DNA from 3 places in the Janthinobacterium tructae genome. Region 2 is predicted to be linked to each of the others. Evidence: predicted binding sites of a transcription regulator. Region 2 holds the regulator's gene; each other region holds the start of a gene.
What was found. Region 2 encodes LexA, which represses DNA repair genes until DNA is damaged. Its sites were predicted from a motif close to ACTGTATNNNNATACAGT; they were not measured.
Positions count from the first base shown of each region.

Region 1 (7,672 bases), 1.5 Mb from region 2:
GTCTAGCGCGCGCAGCACATACGCCGGGTGATACACGCTGACCACCCAGCGTCCATCGTGCTGCGCCGGCGTGCCGAGCAGCGGCGTCATGCTCGCCGCGCCATCTTGCATTATTGATTTCAATGCCGTGCTGCCCAGCGCGACGATCACCTGTGGTTGGACCCGCTCGATCTCTTCTTCCAGCCAGCCATGGCAGGCGAGGATTTCACGCTGCGCGGGCGTCTTGTGCAGGCGGCGCTTGCCGCGTGGTTCCCACTTGAAATGCTTGACGGCGTTGGTCAGATAGAGGCTGTCGCGCGCCACGCCCGCTTCCCGCAGTGCCTGCTCCAGCAGTGCGCCGGCCGGGCCGACAAACGGCAGGCCCGCCAGGTCTTCCTGGTCGCCCGGTTGTTCGCCGACGAGCATGATGCGGGCGGTTTGCGGACCCACTCCGGGTACGGCTTGCGTGGCGTGCTGCCACAATTCGCAGCGGCGGCACTGGTCCAGCGTCGTGGGCGCGTCGCGCGCGGGCTGGGCGCGCTCGGCCGAAATCGGAATCATGGCCGCGCCGCTGCGCTGGCCGACAGTGGCCGTCTGGCCCGTGCGCCGCTCGCCGTTGGCCGCGCCGCTGAGCATGGCGGGCACGATGGCGCCTTCGGGCAGGTTTTTCCAGAAGCGTGAAGGGATGTGGCTGTGCAGCAAGTCGGCATTCACGCGCGCGGGGTTGAAGATGCTGCGGTAGTAGGTCAGCCACAGCGCTTCGCCCGCATCGTCGATCTCGGCCGCGCCGCGCAGCAGGGCCGGCCCCGCGTGCAAGGTCTGACCGTCCCACAGCATGCTGGCCGTCGGCGTGGCGATCATCCAGCTGGTCGATCCCATGCGGCGCGCGAAGTGGCGCGCCACCTGCGGCAGCACCTCGTGCACGGGTTCGAACCAGGCGACGAAGCGGGGTGCGCCCTCGGCCTCGCTGCGTTCGCGGAAGCGCACGTACGCATGCATGTCGTGCTCTTCTCGCCGGACGGCCTTGGCCATGGCGTGCAGGCGCGCGCCGTCGGCGTCGGCCGGCGAGAGCACGTCGTGCTGGCCCTGCTGCCAGCGCCAGAGTACCTGATACAAGAAGGCCCAGCGGTCATGCACGTTGAAACAGGCGGCGTTTTCCAGCAGTTCCACCAGGGGACGGGGCAGGCGCAGCGGCGGCGCGCTGGTATCCGTGGCATCCGGCGTGGAGGAAAACAGGTCGCCATCGCCCGCTTGCGACTGCCAGGCCACGTCCGCAGGTGGCACGCCACGCGCGATCAGTTCGCGCGCCGCCGCGCGCCATGCGTCGAACGATTGCGCCAGCCGCACCACGCGCTCATTGACTTCTTTCATGCTGCCTGCAGTTCCGGCCACAGATTCAGCTGCTGCGGCGCATCGGCCATGGCGCGGCGCAGGTGCTCCGAGGCGGTGGTGTCGCGCGCGGGAAAGTAATCGGCCGTGATGATGAAGGGGGCGATTTTCTTCATGCTGCAGCGCAAGCGCGACAGGTCGGCGTAGCGCACCTGCCGCAGCCGGCGCAGGTCGACGATGCGCTGCGCGTTGCGCAGGCCGATGCCGGGCACGCGCGCGATCATGTGCTGCGCGGCGCGGTTCAAGTCCAGCGGAAAATGTTCGCGGTGCGCGAGCGCCCAAGCCAGTTTCGGATCGATATCGAGCGCCAGGTTGCCACCGCTGGCGGGCAGCAATTCGCTGGCCTGGAAACCATAGCTGCGCAGCAAGAAATCGGCCTGGTACAGCCGGTGTTCGCGCAGCATCGGCGGCGGCGCCAGCGGCACGCTTTTCGGGCTGTCCGGGATGGGGCTGAAGGCCGAGTAGTACACGCGCTTGAGCTTGTAGCTGCCGTACAGGGTCTCTGCCGTGGAGAGGATCTGCTGGTCGTCGCTGGCGTCGGCGCCGACGATCATCTGCGTGCTTTGCCCGGCCGGCGCGAAACGGGGCGAGCGCGGTTCTTCCGCTTTCTCATCGAGCTTGCGGCGGATGGCGCCCATGGCCAGCTTGATCGTGTGCACGCTTTTTTCCGGCGCCAGTTTTTGCACGCTGTCCTGCGTCGGCAGTTCGATATTCACGCTGAGCCTGTCGGCGTAGCGGCCCGCCTGCGCGATCAGGGCCGGGTCGGCGTCGGGGATGGTTTTCAGATGGATATAGCCGCGGAACTGGTGTACCTCGCGCAACTCGCGCGCCACCTGCACCAGCTGCTCCATCGTGTAGTCGGCCGACCGGATGATGCCGGAACTGAGGAACAGACCGTCGATGTAATTACGCAGGTAAAAGTCGCTCGTCAGCTTGACCACTTCGGCCACGGTAAACCGCGCGCGCGGCACGTTCGAGCTGCGCCGGTTGACGCAGTACTGGCAATCGTACAGGCAGTAATTGGTCAGCAGGATTTTCAGCAGCGAGACGCAGCGCCCGTCCGGCGTGTAGCTGTGACAGATGCCCATGCCCGTAGTGGCGCCAAAGCCGTCCTTGCCGATGGAGTCGCGCCTGGGCGCACCGCTGCTGGCGCAGGACGCGTCGTACTTGGCCGCGTCGGCCAGGATTTCCAGCTTGTCCGTCAATTCCATGGTGCGCCTCGATATACTGTGTTTATATACAGTATATCAGGGAATGCGCCTTGCGCTGTCTTGACTTGCACCATGGCAGAACGTTATATATCAGTGTATATTACGGGCCTGGTTCTCTTCTCATCAAGGATACGATCATGCGCCTCACTTCCCTCGCCAAGCTCCTCGGCACCGCCCTCCTCGCTACTGCCGCCACCTCCGCCTTTGCCGGCGAAGTGGTGGTGTCGGCCGCGGCCAGCCTGACGAATGCGTTCAAGGATGCGGCGCAAGGCTATGAGGCGCAATATCCGGGCAGCAAGGTGTCCTTGAACTTCGCCGCTTCGGGCGTGCTGCTGCAGCAGATCGTCAAGGGCGCGCCCGTGGACGTGTTTGCTTCGGCCGACCAGGAAACCATGGATGCTGCGCAAAAGCAGGGTCTGGTGCTGCCGGCCGACCGCCAGGATTTCGTCAGCAACAGCCTGGTGCTGATCGTGCCGCACGATAGCAAGCTGGGCATCAAGAGCTTGAGCGACCTGACGCACAAGGGCGTGACCCGCGTGGCCATCGCCAACCCGGCCAGCGTGCCCGTCGGCCGTTACTCCGAAGGCGCGCTGAAGAAGGCGCAGTTGTGGGACGCCGTGCAGCCGAAAGCCATCGGCACGCAGAACGTGCGCCAGTCGCTCGACTATGTGGCGCGCGGCGAAGTCGATGCGGGCTTTGTCTACGCCACCGACGCGGCCATCATGAAAGACAAGGTCAACGTGGTGCTGGAGGTGCCTTTGGCCTCGCCCGTGCTGTATCCGATCGCCACCATCAAGGGCAGCGGCAATGCGGCCGAAGCGAAGCGCTTCGTCAGCTACCTGCAGACGGCGCCGGCGCAAGCCATCCTGGCCAAATACGGGTTTAAAAAGCCATAAAGTAAAACGACTGCACATGGATATCGCCTGGACCGCGCTGGCCCTGTCGCTCAAAGTAGCGGCCTGGGCCACGGCGCTCAATCTGTTGCTCGGCATCGGCACGGGCTATCTGCTGGCGCGCACGCGTTTTCCCGGGCGTGAGCTGCTCGACGCCCTGTTGACCCTGCCGATGGTGATGCCGCCCACCGTGCTCGGCTATTACCTGCTGGTGTTGCTGGGCCGGCGCGGCACCCTGGGCATCTGGCTGCAGGACAACTTCGGCATCAACCTCATCTTCACCTGGCAGGGCGCCGTCATCGCTTCCACGGTGGTGGCTTTTCCCCTCGTCTTCAAGCCGGCGCGCGCCGCCTTCGAGGCCGTCGACGGGCAACTGGAGCAGGCGGCCCGCGTGCTGGGCATCTCGGAAATGGCCATCTTTTTCCGCGTGACTTTGCCGCTGGCCTGGCGCGGCATCCTCGCTGGCGTGCTGCTGGGTTTTGTGCGTGCGCTGGGCGAATTCGGCGCCACCCTGATGGTGGCCGGCAGCATCCCCGGCAAGACGCAGACCCTGTCGGTGGCCGTGTATGAAGCCGTGCAGGCGGGCCAGGACGACGTGGCCAATACGCTGGTCGTGATTATCTCCTTTGTCTGCATCGTGGTGCTGCTGTCGGCTGGCCGCCTGGCGCCCGGGCGCATCGCGCACAAATGAGGCCTATGATGATGCCCATGCAACTCGACCTCGACATTCGCGCCACCTTGCGCTCCGGCAAACGCCGCTTCGACATGCAGGTGCAATGCACCTCGAACAGCCAGCGCATCGCCATGTATGGCCCCTCCGGCGCCGGCAAGAGCATGACCTTGAAAGCCATTGCCGGACTGTTTACACCGGACGCCGGCCATATCCGCCTGAATGGCCGTACCTTGTTCGATTCGGCCGCCGGCATCAATTTGCCGCCGCAGCAGCGCAATGTCGCTTACCTGTTCCAGGATTACGCGCTGTTCCCGCACCTGACGGTGCGCCAGAACGTGGGCTTCGGCCTGAGCCGCGGCTGGTTCAATCCGCGCGCGCGCGAAAAATTGCAGAAGGTCGAGCATTGGCTAGCCGCCTTCCACTTGCAGGAATTGGCGCACCAGTATCCCGACGAGTTGTCCGGTGGCCAGCGCCAAAGGGTGGCGCTGGCGAGGGCACTCGTGGCCGAGCCAAACGCGCTGCTGCTCGACGAGCCGTTTGCCGCCCTCGATCCGGCCCTGCGTGTCAAAATGCGCCTGGAACTGAGCCAGTGGCAGCAGCGCCTGGACGTGCCCATGATCCTGATCACCCATGATCCGGAAGATGCGCGCATCCTGGGTGAGCATGTGCTGTACTTGCGTGACGGACAGATCGATAACAGGGAAGAACACATGGCATTGGGTGAACGGATTGGATAAATCGGCGGCAGCGGAAATCGGCCTGCAAGGCTCGGTATGGATGACGGTGGGCGGAGAAAACCTGGGTGGTGCCGGCAGGGTGGAATTGCTGGGCGCCATCGCCGAATGCGGCTCCATCACGCAGGCGGCCAAGCTTGTGAAGATGAGCTACAAGGCGGCCTGGGACGCCATCGACGCGATGAACAACCTGGCTGGCGAGCCGCTGGTTGAGCGCTTGACGGGCGGCAAGGGCGGCGGCGGCACGCGGCTGACGCAACGGGGACGCCAGCTGGTCGACAATTTCCGCATCATCGAGCGCGAGCATGCCCGCTACCTGCGCCAATTGGGCAGCCAGGCCGAAGGCATCGCCGACGATCTTTTACTCATACGGAGAATGGCCATGAAAACCACGGCACGCAATCAATTCCTGGGCAAGGTGGCCGAACTGAAACAAGGTGCCGTCAACGATGAAGTGACCCTGGCATTGCCAGGCGGCCAGCACATCGTTGCCATCGTCACGCAGGGCAGCAGCGCAAGCCTGGGCCTGGTGCCGGGCGCGGAAGCGTTTGCGCTGATCAAGGCGTCGTCGATCATCCTCGTGGCGGACAGCGCAGGGGCGCGCTTTTCGGCGCGCAACCAATTGGCCGGGCTTGTGACGCGCGTGCAGACGGGCGCCGTCAACACGGAAGTGGTGCTGGACTTGCCGCGCGGCGGCACGATTGCCGCCATCATCACCAACCAGAGCAGCACCGACCTGGGCATCGCCATCGGCAGCAGCGTGACGGCAATTTTTAAAGCGTCCAGCGTGATTCTGGGCGTGCCGGCGTAAATTGCGTAGGTCGGATTAGCGCGCAAGCGCGTAATCCGACATGATCCGCCAACAATGTTGTCGGATTACGCGGCGTGCCGCACCTCGGCGGCCCCCGCTAATCCGACCTACTCTTTTAATCTTTCAGCCTCGACAACCAATTCGCCGCCGCCGCCAGCGCCTGCTCGAGTTCCTGCGCCGTCTGCGCCAGCAGGCTTGGCACCTCGTCCAGGCGGCCCGCGTCGATGGCTTCCTCGGTGGCAAACGCGGCGCGGATCAGGCGTTTCGTGCCCAGGGTGCCGACGGAGCCGCGCACGCCGTGCAGGATGCGCGCCACGTCGCTGTGGCGCCCCGTTTGCAACGCGGTTTCGGCGTCGCGCACGGGCGTCATGCCCTTGTTCAGCGCGTCTTCCACCATGCGCCGCAGCACGCCGCGCCCTTTCGCATCGCGGCCCATCACGCGCATCAGCGGCGCCATGGAAAACACTTCCTCGTCGGCGACGGGCGCCGGCTCGGCCGTCTGCACGGGCGGGCGCTTCGGCAGGTGGCGCAGGATGACTGCCATCATCTCTTCCACCACCACGGGCTTGGCGATGAAATCGCTGATGCCGGCCGTCATGCAGCGCTCGCGCTCGGACGCCAGCACGCCGGCCGTCATGGCGATCACGGGCAAGTTCAAGCGCAGTTCCGTGCGGATGATATGGGTGGCGCTGAAGCCGTCCATGACGGGCATTTGCATGTCCATCAGCACGATATCGTAGCGCAGCGCTTCCGTGCGCAGCCGCTCCACCGCTTGCAAACCGTCGCCCACCACGTCCAGGGTGGCGCCCATGTGCTCGAGGATGCCGCGCGCCACGGCCTGGTTCAAATGATTGTCTTCCACCAGCAGGAAATGCACGCCTGCCAGTTCCGTGCCCAGTGGCTGGTGCAAGATGCGCTGTTCACCGCCGTCGTTCTTGGCGATCAGCGCCTGGTGCAGGGCATCGAACAGGCTCGAACCCGTGATCGGCTTCATCAGCACGACATCGGCCTCGGCCGCGCTGGAGATTTCTTCCAGGTGGTTGCGCGCGAAGGCGTTGACCATCACCACGATGGGCTGGCGCTGGCCGCTGGCCGCCTGGCGGATGGCCTTGGCCGTGGCTAGGCCGTCCATGACGGGCATGTGCCAGTCGGCCAGCACCACGTCGTACGGTTGTTGCTGCGCCAGGCGTTCGCGGTACAGTTCGATGGCGGCAAAGCCGGAGTCCACTTCGTCGGCCAGCCAGCCCCAGGCCTCGATCAGCTTGACGATCAGTTCGCGCGTGGTGCGGTTATCGTCGGCCACCAGCAGGCGCAGCTGGCCCAGGGCCGGCGTGCGCCGCGTTTCGGGCGGCTGCGCCAGCATCTCAAACGGCACGCTGAACCAGAAGCGGCTACCCTTGCCTTCGCTGCTGGCCACGGCGATATCACCGCCCATCATGTGGATCAGCTGCTTGCTGATGGCCAGGCCCAGGCCCGTGCCGCCGAAGCGCCGCGTGATGCTCTGGTCGCCCTGTGAAAAGGCGGCAAACAGTTGCTGTTGCTGCAGTTCCGTCATGCCGATGCCCGTGTCGCGCACTTCGAAGCGCAGCCAGGCGCGGTCTTGTTGGCTTTCGGCCAGGCTGACGGCCACCACCACTTCGCCGCTCTCGGTAAATTTGATGGCGTTGCCGGCCAGGTTGACGAGGATCTGCTGCAGGCGCTGGGCGTCGCCCATCAGGCGCCGCGGCACGTCGGGCTCGACGGCGATGGCCAGTTCCAGCTCTTTTTCACCCGCATTCATGGTCATCGTCGTGGCCAGCGTGTTCATCACCTCGTCGAGGTCGAATTCGACGGGCGACAATTCCATGCGGCGCGCCTCGATCTTCGAATAGTCGAGCACGTCGTTGAGGATGCCCAGCAGCGACTGGCCCGCCACGCGCACCATGGTCAGATACTTGCGCTGTTCCGTATCGAGTCTGGTATTGCCCAGCAAATACACCATG
Region 1 covers NZ_CP041185.1:4,188,844-4,196,515, reverse strand. The annotation lists gene FJQ89_RS18350 (UdgX family uracil-DNA binding protein) at 1-1,350, opposite strand, end outside; gene FJQ89_RS18345 (putative DNA modification/repair radical SAM protein) at 1,347-2,579, opposite strand; gene modA (molybdate ABC transporter substrate-binding protein) at 2,717-3,475, shown strand; gene modB (molybdate ABC transporter permease subunit) at 3,492-4,163, shown strand; gene FJQ89_RS18330 (sulfate/molybdate ABC transporter ATP-binding protein) at 4,181-4,882, shown strand; gene FJQ89_RS18325 (TOBE domain-containing protein) at 4,923-5,690, shown strand; gene FJQ89_RS18320 (response regulator) at 5,806-7,672, opposite strand, start outside.
Region 1: the regulator LexA is predicted to act here: its motif matches at 2,595-2,612, upstream of FJQ89_RS18345 (putative DNA modification/repair radical SAM protein).

Region 2 (7,672 bases):
CGTTATATCTCTTCTGCGCCTTGCGCATCGCATCCTTCAAGAAGTCTCCCATGCAAAACCTCCCTACGTCATTGCCAGACTGGCTCGCCATGCTGGAAACCCGCCATTCGGAAACCCAGATCAACATGGGCCTGGATCGCGTGCAAGCCGTCAAGGCACGCATGCAACTGGCGTTTACTTGCCCCGTGATCATGGTGGCGGGCACGAATGGCAAGGGGTCCACCTGCGCCATGCTGGAATCCGTGCTGTTGCGTGCCGGCTACAAAGTGGGGCTGTACATCAAGCCGCACTTTCTCGATTTTAACGAGCGCGCGCGCGTGCTGGGCGAGATGGCCAGCGACGAACAGCTCGTTGCCAGCTTCAATGCCGTCGAAGCCGTGCGCGGTGACACGCCGCTCACGTATTTCGAGTTCACCACCCTGGCCATCCTGTATTTGCTGTCGCAAGCCAACTTGGACGTGGCCATCCTGGAAGTGGGCCTGGGCGGGCGCCTCGATGCCGTCAACGTGATCGACGCCGATGTGGCCATCGTCACCAGCGTCGACATCGACCATACGGATTACCTGGGCGACACGCGCGAAGCGATCGGCTTTGAAAAGGCCGGTATTTTCCGTGCGGGCAAGGCGGCCATCTGCAGCGACCCCGTGCCGCCGCAGTCGCTGATCGACCATGCGACCGCCATCGGCGCCGACCTGTGGCTGATGGGCCGTGATTTCAACTATTCGGGCGACAAGCAGCAGTGGAACTACGGCGGACGCGAGCAGCGCCGCAATTCGCTGGCCTACCCGAGCTTGCGCGGCGCCAACCAGATCCTGAATGCGACGGCCGTGCTGGCCGCGCTGGAAGTGCTGAGGCTGAAACTGCCCGTGGGCGCGCAGGAAGTGCGCACGGGCCTGGTGACGGTGGAATTGCCGGGTCGCTTCCAGGTCTTGCCGGGCCGCCCCAGCGTGATCCTCGACGTGGCGCACAACCCCCACGCGGCCGCGGCGCTGAACCAGAACCTGGGCAACATGGGGTTTCACCCGTACACCTATGCCGTGTTCGGCTCCATGCACGACAAGGATATCGATGGCGTGCTGGCCGCGATGAGCGAACACGTCGACCACTGGTGCCTGGCGGGCTTGCCGTCGCCGCGCGCGGCCACGGCTTCCGAGCTGGCCGCCAAGGTGCAGATCATGCTCGAAGATAAGCCCGACAGCAGCGAGCATACTGTGTCTATTTTCGATGATCCGGCACAAGCTTTTGCAAATGCAATGAGCCGGGCCGGTGAGAATGATAGAATTGTGGTCTTTGGTTCTTTCCTCACCGTTGCCGGCGTGATGAAGGCCAGAAAATCCTCACTTCACTGAAACGCACTCGACTGAAAATCACGCATGGGCTTGTTCTCGAAACTGTTTAAAAACAAGCAAGAATCCTCTGGCGAAGACAGCGGCTTTTATGTCCCTGGCGAAGCACAGTCGCCGACCCGCAAGCGCGCCGCCAACACCTCCGGTGGCGGCGGTTCGCGCCGTGGCGGCAAGGAAGCGCCGGACCCGGTCTTGCCTGAAAAGAAGCGCGCCCGCCGCCGCCTGGTCGGTGCCATCGCCCTGGCCCTGGGTGTGGCTGTCGGCTTGCCGATGCTGCTCGATTCCGAGCCGAAAGCGCCTTTCAACGATATCGCCATCGACATTCCGTCGAAAGAAAAGGCCGTTGCGCCTGTGCCCGCTCCCGTGCCGGCCGCGCCCGCTCAGGCGTCTGCGCACAATGGCCTGGACCAGTCCGAGGAAATCATCGACGCGCCCCTGCCGCCAGCGGCCAAGCCCACGCCGGCACCAGCAGCGGTACCTGCGCCCGTGCTGGCCGCCGTCCAGCCTGCGCCTGCCAAGCCGGCCTATGTGGAACCGAAACCCGAGCCCAAGCCTGAGCCCAAACCGGTCAAGGTGGAGCCGAAGCCTGAGCCGAAACACGAAACCAAGCCGGAACCGAAGCACGAGGTCAAGGTGGAATCGAAGCCGGAACCCAAGCATGAGGTAAAACCGGAAGCCAAGCCTGCCAAGCCGGCGCAATCGGCCGACGATGCCGCGCGCGCCATGGCGATTCTGGAAGGCAAGGCGCTGGACAAGCCGCAAGAGAAAGCACAAGACAAGGCACACGACGCCGGCAGCGGCAAGTTCGTGGTGCAGGTGGCGGCCCTGGCGACGCAGGACAAGGTCGATGAATTGCAGGACAAGCTGCGCGAAGCGGGCATCAAGTCCTATACGCAGAAAGTCTCCAGCCCGGCGGGCGAGCGCATCCGCGTGCGCGTGGGCCCGTTCGGCAGCCGTGAAGACGCCGAAAAGACCCGCGCCAAGCTGCAGAAGCTGGGCCTGGGCGGCAGTCTGGTACCAGCGTGATGTTGCAAGGCTGAACGGACGTGACGATCTTCGATTACCTGGTGCTGTTCGTGCTGGTGACGTCCGTGCTGATCAGCATGATGCGCGGCCTGGTCAAGGAAATACTGTCATTGGTCAGCTGGATCGTGGCGTTCGTCATCGCCAACGCGTATGGCGCCACCCTGGCGAAATTCCTGCCGGAAGCCGTGCCGGGCGAAGCCGTCCGCCTGTTGCTGGCCTTCGTGGTGCTGTTCATCGGCGTACGCATTTTGATGGGATTGCTGTCCATGACGGTCGACGCACTGGTCAAGGTGACGGGCCTGAGCCTGGCCGACCGCACTCTGGGCAGCCTGTTCGGCGTGGCGCGCGGCCTGGTGATCGTGCTGACCACCGTCATCTTGTGCGGCATGACTTCCATACCGCAGCAGTCATTCTGGAAAAATGCGTTGCTCAGCCCGCTCGCGGAGCAGGGCGCGCGTGCCATCAAGCCTTATCTGCCTGCCGCTTACGCGCAGCATGTGAAATTTTGAATTTTTTTAAAATCAGTAGCACAGTTTAGGAGCACACCATGTGTGGCATCGTCGGCGTCGTTTCCCATCAACCTGTCAATCAATTGCTCTATGATGCATTGTTGCTCTTGCAACATCGCGGTCAGGACGCGGCAGGGATTGCGACCAATCACAGCAGTATGTTTTCCATGCACAAAGCCAATGGCCTCGTGCGTGACGTCTTCCGTACGCGCAACATGCGTTCGTTGCAAGGCACGACGGGCATCGGCCATTGCCGCTACCCGACGGCCGGTTCGTCGAGCGAAGAGGAAGCACAACCGTTTTATGTGAATGCGCCGTTCGGCATCACCCTGGCGCACAATGGCAACCTGACCAACTGGGAACAGTTGAAACAGGAAATGTTCAAAAATGACCGCCGCCACATCAATACCGATTCCGATTCGGAAGTGCTGCTCAATGTGCTGGCGCATGAAATCCAGGAAGCGACAACGGGCCTGAACCTGGACCCGGAAGCCATCTTCAAGGCCATCACCGTGCTGAACCGCCGCGTCAAGGGCGGCTACGCCGCCGTGGCGCAAATCGCCGGCGTGGGCTTGTTGGCCTTCCGCGACCCGCACGGCATCCGTCCGCTGTGCCTGGGCATCAATGAAACGGAGCAAGGCCCCGAATACCTGATCGCCTCCGAATCCGTGGCCCTGGAAGGCATGGGCTTCCGCTTCGTGCGCGACATCGGTCCCGGCGAAGCCGTCTTCATCGATGCCGACAAGAAATTGCACAGCGCTCAGTGCGCCGACAATGCCAGCCTGAATCCCTGCGTGTTCGAATTCGTCTACCTGGCCCGTCCCGACTCCGTCATCGACGGCGCCTCGGTGTACGCCACGCGCCTGAAAATGGGCGAATACCTGGCTGAAAAGATCCGTGCCGAATTGCCGGACGTGCATATCGACGTGGTCATGCCGATTCCCGATTCCTCGCGTCCTGCCGCCATCCAGCTGGCACTGGCGCTGAACCTCGAATACCGCGAAGGCTTCATCAAGAACCGCTACATCGGCCGTACCTTCATCATGCCGGGCCAGGCGGCGCGCAAGAAATCCGTGCGCCAGAAGCTCAACGCGATCCCGTCCGAATTCAAGGATAAGGTGGTGTTGCTGGTCGACGATTCCATCGTGCGCGGCACCACCAGCCGTGAAATCGTGCAGATGGCGCGCGAAGCGGGCGCGACGAAAGTCATCTTCGCCTCGGCCGCGCCACCGGTGATTTACCCGAACGTGTACGGCATCGATATGCCGACGCGCGATGAGCTGATCGCCTATGGCCGCACGACGGAAGAAGTGTGCCGCGAAATCACGGCCGATTACCTGGTGTACCAGGATATCGGCGCATTGAAGCAGGCGATTGCCGACGTCAATCCGGCACTGACGAACTTCGAGGCTTCGTGCTTCGATGGCGTGTACGTGACGGGCGACGTGTCGCAGGAATATCTGGACCGCCTGGAATATGCGCGCCACCATCCGAAGGCGGCAGCGCCGGAAGATACGCCACGTTCCCAGCTGAACCTGAACCTGGCGACGACAGAAGCATAAGTAACCTGCCCGGCCGATGCCGGGCTTTTTTTTCTCCGCGATCATGAACTATAAAAAAAACTACGGCTTTACCACCACCATCCTGCATAACGACCGCCGCAAGGGTATCGAGCACGGCTCGTTGCACAAGCCTGTGCACACCTCCGTCGCCTTCGGCTACAGCGACGCGCGCCAGCTCGCTTCCGTGTTCCAGGGCAAGGAGCCGGGCTTTCGCTACGGCCGCCAGGGTAACCCGACGGTGTCCGCGCTGGAAGACAAGGTCAACAAGATGGAAGATGGCGTGGCCACCTTGTGTTTCGCCACCGGCATGGGCGCCATCGGCGCCGTGGTGCAGTCGCTGCTGCGCGCGGGCGACCATGTGGTGTCGTCGGCCTTTTTGTTTGGTAATACCAACAGCCTGTGGCAGACGGTGACGGGGCAGGGCATCGCCGTCTCGTTCGTCGACGCCACCGAGGTGGCCAATGTGGCGGCCGCCATCACGCCGGCCACGCGCATCGTGTTCGTGGAAACCATCGCCAATCCACGCACGCAGATCGCCGACCTGGCAAAGATCGGTGCCTTGTGCAAGGAACGCGGCATTTTGTACATCGTCGACAACACCATGACGACGCCTTATCTGTTCCGCCCGAAAGCGGTGGGCGCGGGCCTGGTGGTCAATGCGCTGACGAAATCCATCGGCGGCCACGGCAATGCGCTGGGCGGCAGCTTGACGGACACGGGCGTGTTCGACTGGACGCAGTACCCGAACATTTTCGACAATTATAAAAAAGCGGCGCCGGCGCAGTGGGGCATCGCGCAAATCCGCGCCAAGGCTTTGCGCGATTTCGGCGCATCGCTGGGTCCGGAAGCGGCGCACCATATCGCCGTCGGCGCGGAAACCATGGCCTTGCGCATGGACCGCACCTGTTCCAATGCCCTGGCGCTGGCCAGCATGCTGGTCGCCGACCCGCGCGTGGCGGCCGTGCATTACCCTGGCTTGGCGTCGCACCCGCAGCACGCGCTGGCGACGGACTTGTTCCGCAGTTATGGCTCGCTGTTCAGCTTTGAATTAAAAGATGGCATCGATTGCTTCGATTTCCTGAATCGCCTGAATCTGGCTATTCCAGCGAGCAACCTCGGTGACACGCGCACCCTGGTCATTCCCGTCGCTCACACGATCTTTTATGAGATGGGTGCCGAGCGCCGAGCCAGCATGGGCATTGCCGAGTCCTTGATCCGCGTGTCGGTGGGTATCGAGGATGAAGCCGATTTGCTCGAGGATTTCCGCCAGGCACTCGATGCCTAAGCGGGCGGACAAATGAAAAGGGCCGCAACAGTCATGCTGTTGCGGCCCTTTTTACCTGCGGTGGTTTAATGCCAGCTGCGCATCAAGCCTACCGCGAGGCCTTCCAGGGCGAACTCATCTTCCGGCGATACGGTGATGACCTTGAAGTCGGGGTTTTCCGGCAGCAGTTCGATGACGGAACCCGTCTTCTTGTAGCGTTTGACGGTGACTTCGTCGCCGATGCGGGCCACGACGATCTGGCCGTTCTTGGCGCTGTCGACCTTCTTGACGGCCAATAAGTCGCCATCCATGATGCCGGCGTCGCGCATGGACCAGCCGCGCACCTTCAGCAGGAAGTCGGGCTTGGCCGAGAACAGGGCCGGGTCCACGTTGTAGCTCGCTTCCAGGTTTTCCTGTGCCAGGATGGGCGAGCCTGCCGCCACCCGGCCGATCAGGGGCAGCGACATCAGCAGCGCTGCCGGCACCTTCGATGGCGCTGCTTCGGCTGCCGCACCGATCAGGCGGATGCCGCGCGAGGTGCCAGGCGAAATCTCGATCGCGCCCTTGCGGGCCAGGGCCTGCAAATGCTCTTCGGCCGCATTGGCCGATTTGAAACCCAGTTCATTGGCGATTTCGGCACGGGTGGGAGGAAAACCCGTGTTTTCAATCGCGTCCTTGATCAGGTTCAGAATTTGTTCTTGTCGTGCTGTCAGCTTGATCATGAGCGGTGGGTGCATACTAAAATGCTGTCTATATGAACAGTCTGTATTTTTGTACAGTATCGCCCACTATGCAAGGGGATTTCGGTTATTTGCGCGAATTTCGTGCGAAATACTGGAATGGGCAGGAAAAAGCGCCTGGCCTGCTCCGTGCGCGGGCCGCTTGTTGAAGGAATGATTGAAACGTTTGCAAAAGGCGGTTATAATCTTCGGCTGACCTTCCCACACCCGTCTTGACGCCGGGGTGGGCGATTATCAATCCGACCTGAAGGAGTTTGCATGCGTCATTATGAAATAGTCTTTATCGTCCATCCGGACCAAAGCGAGCAAGTGCCCGCGATGATCGAACGCTACAAAGCCAGCGTAACCACCCGCGGCGGTTCGGTTCACCGCGTGGAAGATTGGGGCCGCCGTCAAATGGCTTACTCGATCCAAAAGCTGCCTAAAGCACACTACATCTGCCTGAACATCGAATGCGACAACGAGACCCTGGTCGAGTTGGAAACAGCATTCAAATTCAATGATGCCGTGTTGCGTCACCTGACCGTTAAAATGAAGAAAGCTGAAACAGCACCTTCGCCGATGATGAAATCGGTACAACGCGAAGACGCGGCCAAAAGCCACCGCACCGAAGCACCAGCAGCCGCTCCTGCCGCAGCAGCAGCTTAATTCTTGACCAGGATCGTGCGCTGAACCAGCTACAAGTAACCGCCATCATTGCCGAGCGCGAAATATTGCGCTATACCCCGGCAGGGCTGCCGATTGTGAATGCAGTATTGCAACACAGTTCGCAGCAGATGGAAGCAGGGATTGCCCGTTTGACCGAGTTTGATGTTGCCGCGCTAGCCGCTGGCGAAATATCAGGCCGGTTCAGTCAGGCAAGCTTGGGCGGGGTGTATCAGTTCACGGGTTTCCTGGCCAGGAAGAGCCGCAACAGCAAGAGTTTGGTGTTTCACATCATTGATTTTAGTGCAGTCACCCCGACTAGCGCATTTTAGATACAGGAGCCTGACATGGCATTCGGTAAAAAGTTCGACAAAAATAAGCTCAAGCTTAAAGAAAAACGCAAACAGCAAAACCCGTTGTTCAAACGCAAGAAGTTCTGCCGCTTCACCGCAGCTCACGTTGAGCAAGTCGACTACAAAGACGTCGACACGCTGAAAGACTTCGTCCAAGAAAACGGCAAGATCATGCCAGCACGCCTGACCGGTACCAAAGCGCACTACCAGCGCCAAGTCGACACCGC
Region 2 covers NZ_CP041185.1:2,670,162-2,677,833, reverse strand. The annotation lists gene folC (bifunctional tetrahydrofolate synthase/dihydrofolate synthase) at 51-1,349, shown strand; gene FJQ89_RS11700 (SPOR domain-containing protein) at 1,374-2,372, shown strand; gene FJQ89_RS11695 (CvpA family protein) at 2,393-2,881, shown strand; gene purF (amidophosphoribosyltransferase) at 2,920-4,443, shown strand; gene FJQ89_RS11685 (cystathionine gamma-synthase family protein) at 4,487-5,728, shown strand; gene lexA (transcriptional repressor LexA) at 5,794-6,429, opposite strand; gene rpsF (30S ribosomal protein S6) at 6,706-7,095, shown strand; gene priB (primosomal replication protein N) at 7,116-7,424, shown strand; gene rpsR (30S ribosomal protein S18) at 7,440-7,672, shown strand, end outside.

Region 3 (7,672 bases), 740 kb from region 2:
ACCATCACGGCGATCGCCGTACCCGTCAATACCAGGGCTGGCGTGACCAGGATGGCCAGCGACACCATCTTCATTTCATAGGCCTGGATTTTCTTGCCCAGGTATTCAGGCGTGCGGCCTATCATCAGGCCGGCGATGAAGACGGCCAGGATGGCGAACATCAGCATGCCGTACAGGCCAGTGCCCACGCCGCCGAAAATCACTTCGCCGAATTGCATCAGCAGCAGCGGCACCATGCCGCCCAGGGGCATGTAGGAGTCGTGCATGGAATTGACTGCACCGCACGATGCCCCCGTCGTCACTGCCGCGAACAAGGTCGAGGAGCTGATGCCGAAGCGCGTTTCCTTGCCTTCCATATTGCCGCCCGATTGCAGGCTGCTGGCCTGCTGGTCCACGCCCAAGGCTTGCAAGGCGGGATAGGCTTGCTGCTCGGCGCTCATCACGCCAACCGTCATGACGACGAAGATCAGGGTCATCGCGGCCAGCACGGCCCAGCCCTGGCGCAGGTCGCCCACCATGCGGCCAAAGGTGAAGCACAGACCGGCGGGAATGATGAAAATAGCCAGCATCTGCAGGAAGTTCGACAGCACGGTCGGATTCTCGTACGGATGCGAGGAATTGGCATTGAAGAAACCGCCGCCATTCGTGCCCAGCAGCTTGATCGATTCCTGCGAAGCGACGGGGCCCATGGCGATCGTCTGCGTGGTTGCCACTTGCGCTTCCATCACAGGTTTGCCGGCCGTATCGAGCACGGGCTGACCATCGGCCGTCATTTTCGACGTTTCATACGCCACGTGGTCGAGCAGGGTCACTTCCTTGTAGGCGGAAAAATTCTGGATCATGCCTTCGCCCATGAAGACGACGGACAGGGCCAGCGACAGCGGCAACAGGATGTACAGCGTGGAGCGCACCAGGTCGACCCAGAAGTTGCCGATCGATTTGCCCGAGCGCGAGGCGAAGCCGCGCACCAGCGCGAAGATCACGGCGATGCCGGTGGCCGCCGAAAAGAAGTTCTGGCATGCCAGACCCAGCATCTGGGTCAGGTAGCTCATGGTCTGCTCGCCGCCGTAGCCCTGCCAGTTGGTATTGGCGACGAAGCTGACGGTGGTATTGAACGATGAATCGGGGCTGACGGCGCCCAGGCCCTGTGGATTGAGGGGCAAGAAACCCTGCAGGCGCTGCAGGCCGTACACGAAGACGGCGCCCACGGTATTGAAGACGATCAGGGCGATGGCGTAGCTTTTCCAGCCCATGGCCTTGTCGGCAGGCAGACCGGACCAGCGGTACAGCAGGTTTTCAAATTTTTGCAGCCAGCCCAGGCCGCGCACGGGGCCGTCGCCGGCCACCCTGGCCATGTACAGACCCAGCGGATAGCCGGCGGCCAGCAGTACGGCCAGGAAGGCCACCAGCAGCAATATCGATTGCGTCGTCATCACAGTTCCTCCGCTTTCAGCAGCGCCACCAGCAGGTACACGAGCAGGCCAGCCGAGACCACGGCGCCCAGCACATAAAACGCGTTCATTTGACGCTCCCTAATTTGTCGCAGGCGACGGCAAAGCCGGCCGCCACGACGAAAAAAACGGCAATCAAGCCGAGATACACGATATCCATTCCCACCCTCATTCAGGTTTGTTTTGATAGTGAGCAGATTAGCCAAAAGGGTCTAAAAAATTTGTAAAGACTGGAGAGGTGCTTGTAAACAAGATGTAAAAACGGCGGCTTTGCCGCATAAAATCCTTCACAATGGGCGCCAAACCACGCGCACGGCGCACTGTTGTTGCCCTGGAGTAGCGCTATTGCTCGCTGGACAAGATAGAATGCGCGAGCGTCCGCACAAGGACGCCAAGCCTGCCGCACTGCCCTCTGCCAGTGACGCTGGACGGAATATACTGTATATTCATACAGTTATCGCCGCCGTTGTCACTGCGCCCCGCAGTGCCCCGGCCTGGCGTTCCAACCACTGTCTTTACTTAGCTTGAACACGTATGGCCACTAAAAAACCAGCATCCGACTACAGCGAATCATCCATCCGTGTCCTGAAAGGACTGGAACCCGTCAAGCAGCGCCCGGGGATGTACACCCGCACTGAAAATCCGCTGCACATCATTCAGGAAGTGATCGACAATGCCTCCGACGAGGCGCTGGGCGGTCATTGCACGCATATCGCCGTCACGCAAAATACGGATGGCAGCATCACCGTCGAAGACAATGGCCGCGGCATTCCCGTCGGCATCCACCCTGAAGAAGGCGTGCCGACGGTGGAAATCGTGTTTACACGGCTGCACGCGGGCGGCAAGTTCGACAAGGGTTCGGGCGGCGCCTACGCGTTCTCGGGCGGCTTGCACGGCGTCGGCGTGTCCGTCACCAATGCGCTGTCGACGCGCCTGGAAATCACCGTCTGGCGCAAGGAAAGCGATGGCAACGGCCTGCATCACATGGTGTTTGCGAATGGCGACGTGATCGAGCCCCTGAGTTCCCGCCCCGCCCCGCGCGACGGCAAGAAGTCGGGCACGCGCGTCACCGCCTGGCCCGACGCGAAGTATTTTGATTCGCCGAATATCTCGCAAACCGAGCTGCAGCGCCTGCTGCGCTCGAAAGCCGTGCTGCTGCCCGGCGTCACCGTCACCTTGACCAACGCGAAAACGGGCGACACGCAAACCTGGCAGTACGCGGAAGGCTTGCGCGGCTACCTGACCGAATCGCTGGCGCAGGTATCGAATGGCGAAACCCTGATTCCCCTGTTCGAAGGCGCGCAGTACGCAGGCCCGGACTCGGAAGGTTTTGCCGAAGGCGAAGGCGCGGCCTGGGTGGTGGCGTGGACGGAAGAAGGCGCCATCGTGCGCGAATCGTATGTCAACCTGATTCCCACCTCGAATGGCGGCACGCACGAATCGGGCTTGCGCGACGGCCTGTTTGGCGCCGTGAAAAACTTCGTCGAAATGCACTCGCTGCTGCCGAAAGGCGTCAAATTGCTGCCGGAAGACGTGTTTGCGCGCGCCTCGTTCGTGCTGTCGGCCAAGGTGCTGGACCCGCAATTCCAGGGCCAGATCAAGGAACGCCTGAACTCGCGCGACGCCGTGCGCCTGGTCTCGACCTTCACCAAGCCACCGCTGGAACTGTGGCTGAACCAGCACGTCGACTACGGCAAGAAGCTGGCCGATCTGGTGATCAAGCAGGCGCAGTCGCGTCAGCGCTCGCTGCAAAAAGTGGAAAAGAAAAAATCCTCGGGCGTGGCCGTCCTGCCGGGCAAGCTGACCGACTGCGAATCGTCGGACATCACGCGCAATGAACTGTTCCTCGTCGAGGGCGACTCGGCGGGTGGTTCGGCCAAGATGGGCCGCGACAAGGAATTCCAGGCGATTTTGCCCCTGCGCGGCAAGGTTCTGAACTCGTGGGAAACAGACCGCGACCGCCTGTTTGCGAATAACGAGATCCACGACATCGCGGTCGCCATCGGCGTCGATCCGCACGGCGTGAACGACTCGCCCGACCTGTCCGGCCTGCGCTACGGCAAGATCTGCATCCTCTCGGATGCGGACGTGGACGGCTCGCACATCCAGGTACTGCTGCTGACGCTGTTCTTCAAGCATTTCCCGGCCCTGATCAACAAAGGCCACATCTGCATCGCCCGCCCGCCCCTGTACCGCGTGGACGCGCCGGCGCGCGGCAAGAAGCCGATGCAGAAAATCTATGCGCTCGACGACGGCGAACTGGTCGCCATCGAGGACAAGCTGCGCAAGGAAGGCGTGAAACAGGGCGCCTGGTCGATCTCGCGCTTCAAGGGCCTGGGCGAGATGAACGCCGAGCAGCTGTGGGAAACGACGATGAACCCGGACACGCGCCGTTTGCTGCCCGTGACCCTGGGCGAAATCGACCACATGACTTCCGCCGCGCGCTTCAACATGTTGATGGGCAAAGGCGAAGCGGCCGGACGCCGCGCCTGGATCGAGGAACACGGCAATGAGGCGGAGGCGGATATCTGATGATCATCGGCATCGACCTGGGCACCACCAACAGCCTGGTCGCCATCTGGCGCGACGGCAAGGCTGCCATCATCCCGAATGCACTGGGCGAGCACCTGACGCCGTCGTGCGTCAGCATCGATGACGACGGCACCGTGCTGGTGGGCCGCGCCGCGCGCGAGCGCCTGCAGACGCACCCGCAGCTGACGGCCGCCGTCTTCAAGCGCTACATGGGTAGCGAAAAGAAAATCACCCTCGGCACGCAGCAATTCCGTCCGGAAGAGCTGTCGTCGATGGTGCTGCGCGCGCTGAAGGAAGATGCCGAAGCCTTTTTGGGCCACAAGGTCGAGGAAGCCATCATCACCGTGCCCGCGTATTTCAGCGATGCGCAGCGCAAGGCCACGCGCATCGCCGGCCAGCTGGCCGGCTTGCGCGTGGAGCGCCTGCTGAACGAGCCGACGGCCGCCGCGCTGGCCTACGGCATCCGCGACAAGGAACAGGAAAGCAAATTCCTCGTCTTCGACCTGGGTGGCGGCACGTTTGACGTGTCAATCCTGGAACTGTTCGAAGGCGTGATGGAAGTACGCGCCTCGGCCGGCGACAATTTTCTGGGCGGCGAAGACTTCGTCACGGTGCTGGTCGACGCCTTTTTGGACGGCAGCGGCTTGCGCGACGCGGCCGGCAGCCGTTTGTTCGACCCGCGCCAGCAGCAGCTGCTGCGCGATGAAGCCGAACGCGTCAAGCGCCTGCTGTCGGAGCAGCCATCCGTGCGCATGGCCACGCGCTACCAGGACAAGGAATACAGCTGGGAGATCAGCGAAGACAGACTGGCGCAGTTGTGCGAACCGCTGCTGGCACGCCTGCGCCTGCCCGTGGAACGGGCGCTGCGCGACGCCACCATCCGCGCCGCGGAACTCGATGAAGTGGTGCTGGCCGGCGGCGCCACGCGCATGCCGCTGGTACGCAAACTTGTCTCGCGCATGTTCGGCCGCTTCCCCGCCATTCACCTGGACCCGGACGAAGCCGTGGCGCTGGGCGCCGCCGTGCAGGCGGGCCTGAAGATGCGCGATGCGGCCCTCGACGAAGTGGTCATGACGGACGTGGCACCGTATTCGTTGGGTATTTCGATTTCGCGCCAGGTCGGCGCAAACCAGTATGAAGGCGGGCATTACCTGCCCATCATCGAGCGCAACTCCGTGGTGCCCGTCTCGCGCACGGAAAACATCACCACCATCTACGACAACCAGAAGGAAATCAACGTGGCGATCTTCCAGGGCGAGTCGCGCCTGGTAGCCGACAACGTCTTCCTCGGCAAGATCAGCTTCCCGATCCCCGCAAAAAAAGCGGGCGAGATCGGCATCGACGTGCGCTTCACCTACGACGTCAGCGGCGTGCTGGAAGCGGAAGTGACGGTGCTGGCCACGCAGGAACGCCACAAGATGATCATCAGCGACAACGCGGGCGTGATGACGCCGGAACAGATCGAGCAGCGCTTTGCGGAATTGGCCGACCTGAAGATCCACCCGCGCGAGCAGATGGAAAACCGCACCCTGGTCACGCGCGCCGACCGCCTGTACGAACAGTCGCTGGGCGACGTGCGCCAGTACCTGGCGGCGCACACGGCGAACTTCCAGGCCGCGCTGGAAACGCAGGACCCGAACACCATCCGCAAGGCGCGCCAGGCGCTCGACGAGGTGTTGCGCCAGGTCGAGAGCGAGAGCTTCCTGTAAATGGACGGCGGCATGCACAACGGACAGCGCAGCCTGTGGGATATCCTGGGTACGGAGCCTTCCGGCGACGAGCGCGCCCTCAAGCGCGCGTACGCGAAGCGCCTGAAGGTGACGCGTCCCGAAGACGATCCGGCCGCCTTCCAGGAGCTGCGCGAAGCGTATGAGTACGCGCTGCGCCATGCACACCAATTTTCCGCGGAGTTGCAGGAGCAGGGACAGGCTGAGGAAACGGCTGAAGCGCAGCCTGCCTCGCTAACGGCAGATATGGCAAAGGCCGAAACGCCGTCCGCAGAAGCCGCCGAATTATGGGGCGTCATCGACGACGCCGCGCAGGACGCGCCTGCGGAACTGTGGGGCGTCATTGCTCAGGAACAGATGCCGCCACCCGAATTGTGGGGCGTGGTTGCCATTGACCCGGTGCAGGAAGCGGCCAACCTTTGGCAAGGCTGCCTGGCGCTGACGCGGCACGCGAATGCCAGCGACGTGCTGGCCGGCATTCTGCAGGACGACGCCATGCTGAACCTCGACGTGCGCGAGGAATTCGAGCTGTGCGCGCTGCGCTATTGCGCCAGCGCCGGCTATGACCTGGCGCTGCGCCAGGCCCTGTTCGAGCAGCTGGGCTGGGACCACGACTTTTCCTACCTGGCGCGCAGCCATGCGGACCTGGTGCGCGGCGCCGTGCAGCGCTACCGGGCGGACCGTTCGTTCGCCCATTTCAGCGACAACCGCGACAGCTATCCGGGCCTGGACTGCATCATGTCGCAGCAGGCACCAAGCGCCTACGCGCGCCAGCTGTTCGACCAAAAATTCACGCTGCAATTGCGCGAACTGCTGCAGGCGATACGCTGGCAGCACGGCGAGATGCTGGCCTATAAACTCGATGCCGACCTGTTCGAGCAATGGGAACAGGCGGTCTTTTCCAAGCGCTACTTCAAGCAGACGGCGCTGGCTTCGTGCGGCTTGGGTTTCGTGCTGCATTTCATGCTCTCGGGCGTGATCAGCGTAGCAGGCTTGGAACTGAGCAACGCGGGCGGCTATGCCAGCCTGATCGGTTTTCAGGTGCTGGCATTCCTGCTGTTGGCCATGAACGCATGGCAAAAGCCGGCGCCGGCATATGCGTGGATGGCCTCCTTGCGAGAGGAACTGCACGCCTGCCTGCCAGCGCTGCGCAGGCACCCCGGTCTCGGGCAATTGGGCTGGATCATGCCGTTCCTGTGCCTGGCGCTGCTGCTATTCATACCTGCGCCTGCTGCTCCACTGCGCATCACCACCTCGTTAGGACTGTGCATCACGGCGCTGCTGGCCGCGAAAGCCAACTACGCACTGCTGCGCGGACGCCTGCTGGCTTGCATCCTGATCGCCTTTACGGCAACCATGGTTTTCACGCTGGACAGGACCGATACCGGCCTGGCACTGAGCGATGGCATCATGCTGCTTTTCTGCATGCAGGTACTGGCACTGCGCTCGATGACGGGACTGTATGTCGATAGCGGCGGACCAGCGCATCTCCTGCCGCGCCTGCGCGCTGTCTGGATGATCGGTTGCACCATCGCGTTCCTGGCCATACATCTGCATGCAGCGCCAGCGCATGTGCTAGGTGCCGTGCTGTTTGTCTGGTCCTGCATCGGCATGCTGTTTGCTCCTTTCGAGCTGAACTGGCGCGCAGCCTGGCCAATTGCCATCGCGCCCGCAGCCGCCACCTTCTTGCTCGCCAGTCAGCTCGGTGGCCCGCCAGGCCAGGCCATCGTCAAGCTGAGTGCCGTACTGGCGCTGTCTGTCCTGTATTTCACCGTGCGTCATCTTTATCTGCAGCAGCGCAGATCCGCACAAGCAACCGGGCTGTCATAATCGGCCCCATGAATTCAAACGCAACTACTTCATACTGAAACAAGCGCCATGTCCACACAAACCAATTTATTTGACGATGCCCAGCCTGATCCGACCCTGCCGGATGAACCGGTATTCGACGGCGAAGCGCTG
Region 3 covers NZ_CP041185.1:3,414,044-3,421,715, forward strand. The annotation lists gene kdpA (potassium-transporting ATPase subunit KdpA) at 1-1,433, opposite strand, end outside; gene kdpF (K(+)-transporting ATPase subunit F) at 1,433-1,522, opposite strand; gene FJQ89_RS14950 (DNA topoisomerase IV subunit B) at 1,986-3,983, shown strand; gene FJQ89_RS14955 (molecular chaperone HscC) at 3,983-5,692, shown strand; gene FJQ89_RS14960 (J domain-containing protein) at 5,705-7,540, shown strand; gene parC (DNA topoisomerase IV subunit A) at 7,589-7,672, shown strand, end outside.
Region 3: the regulator LexA is predicted to act here: its motif matches at 1,889-1,906, upstream of FJQ89_RS14950 (DNA topoisomerase IV subunit B).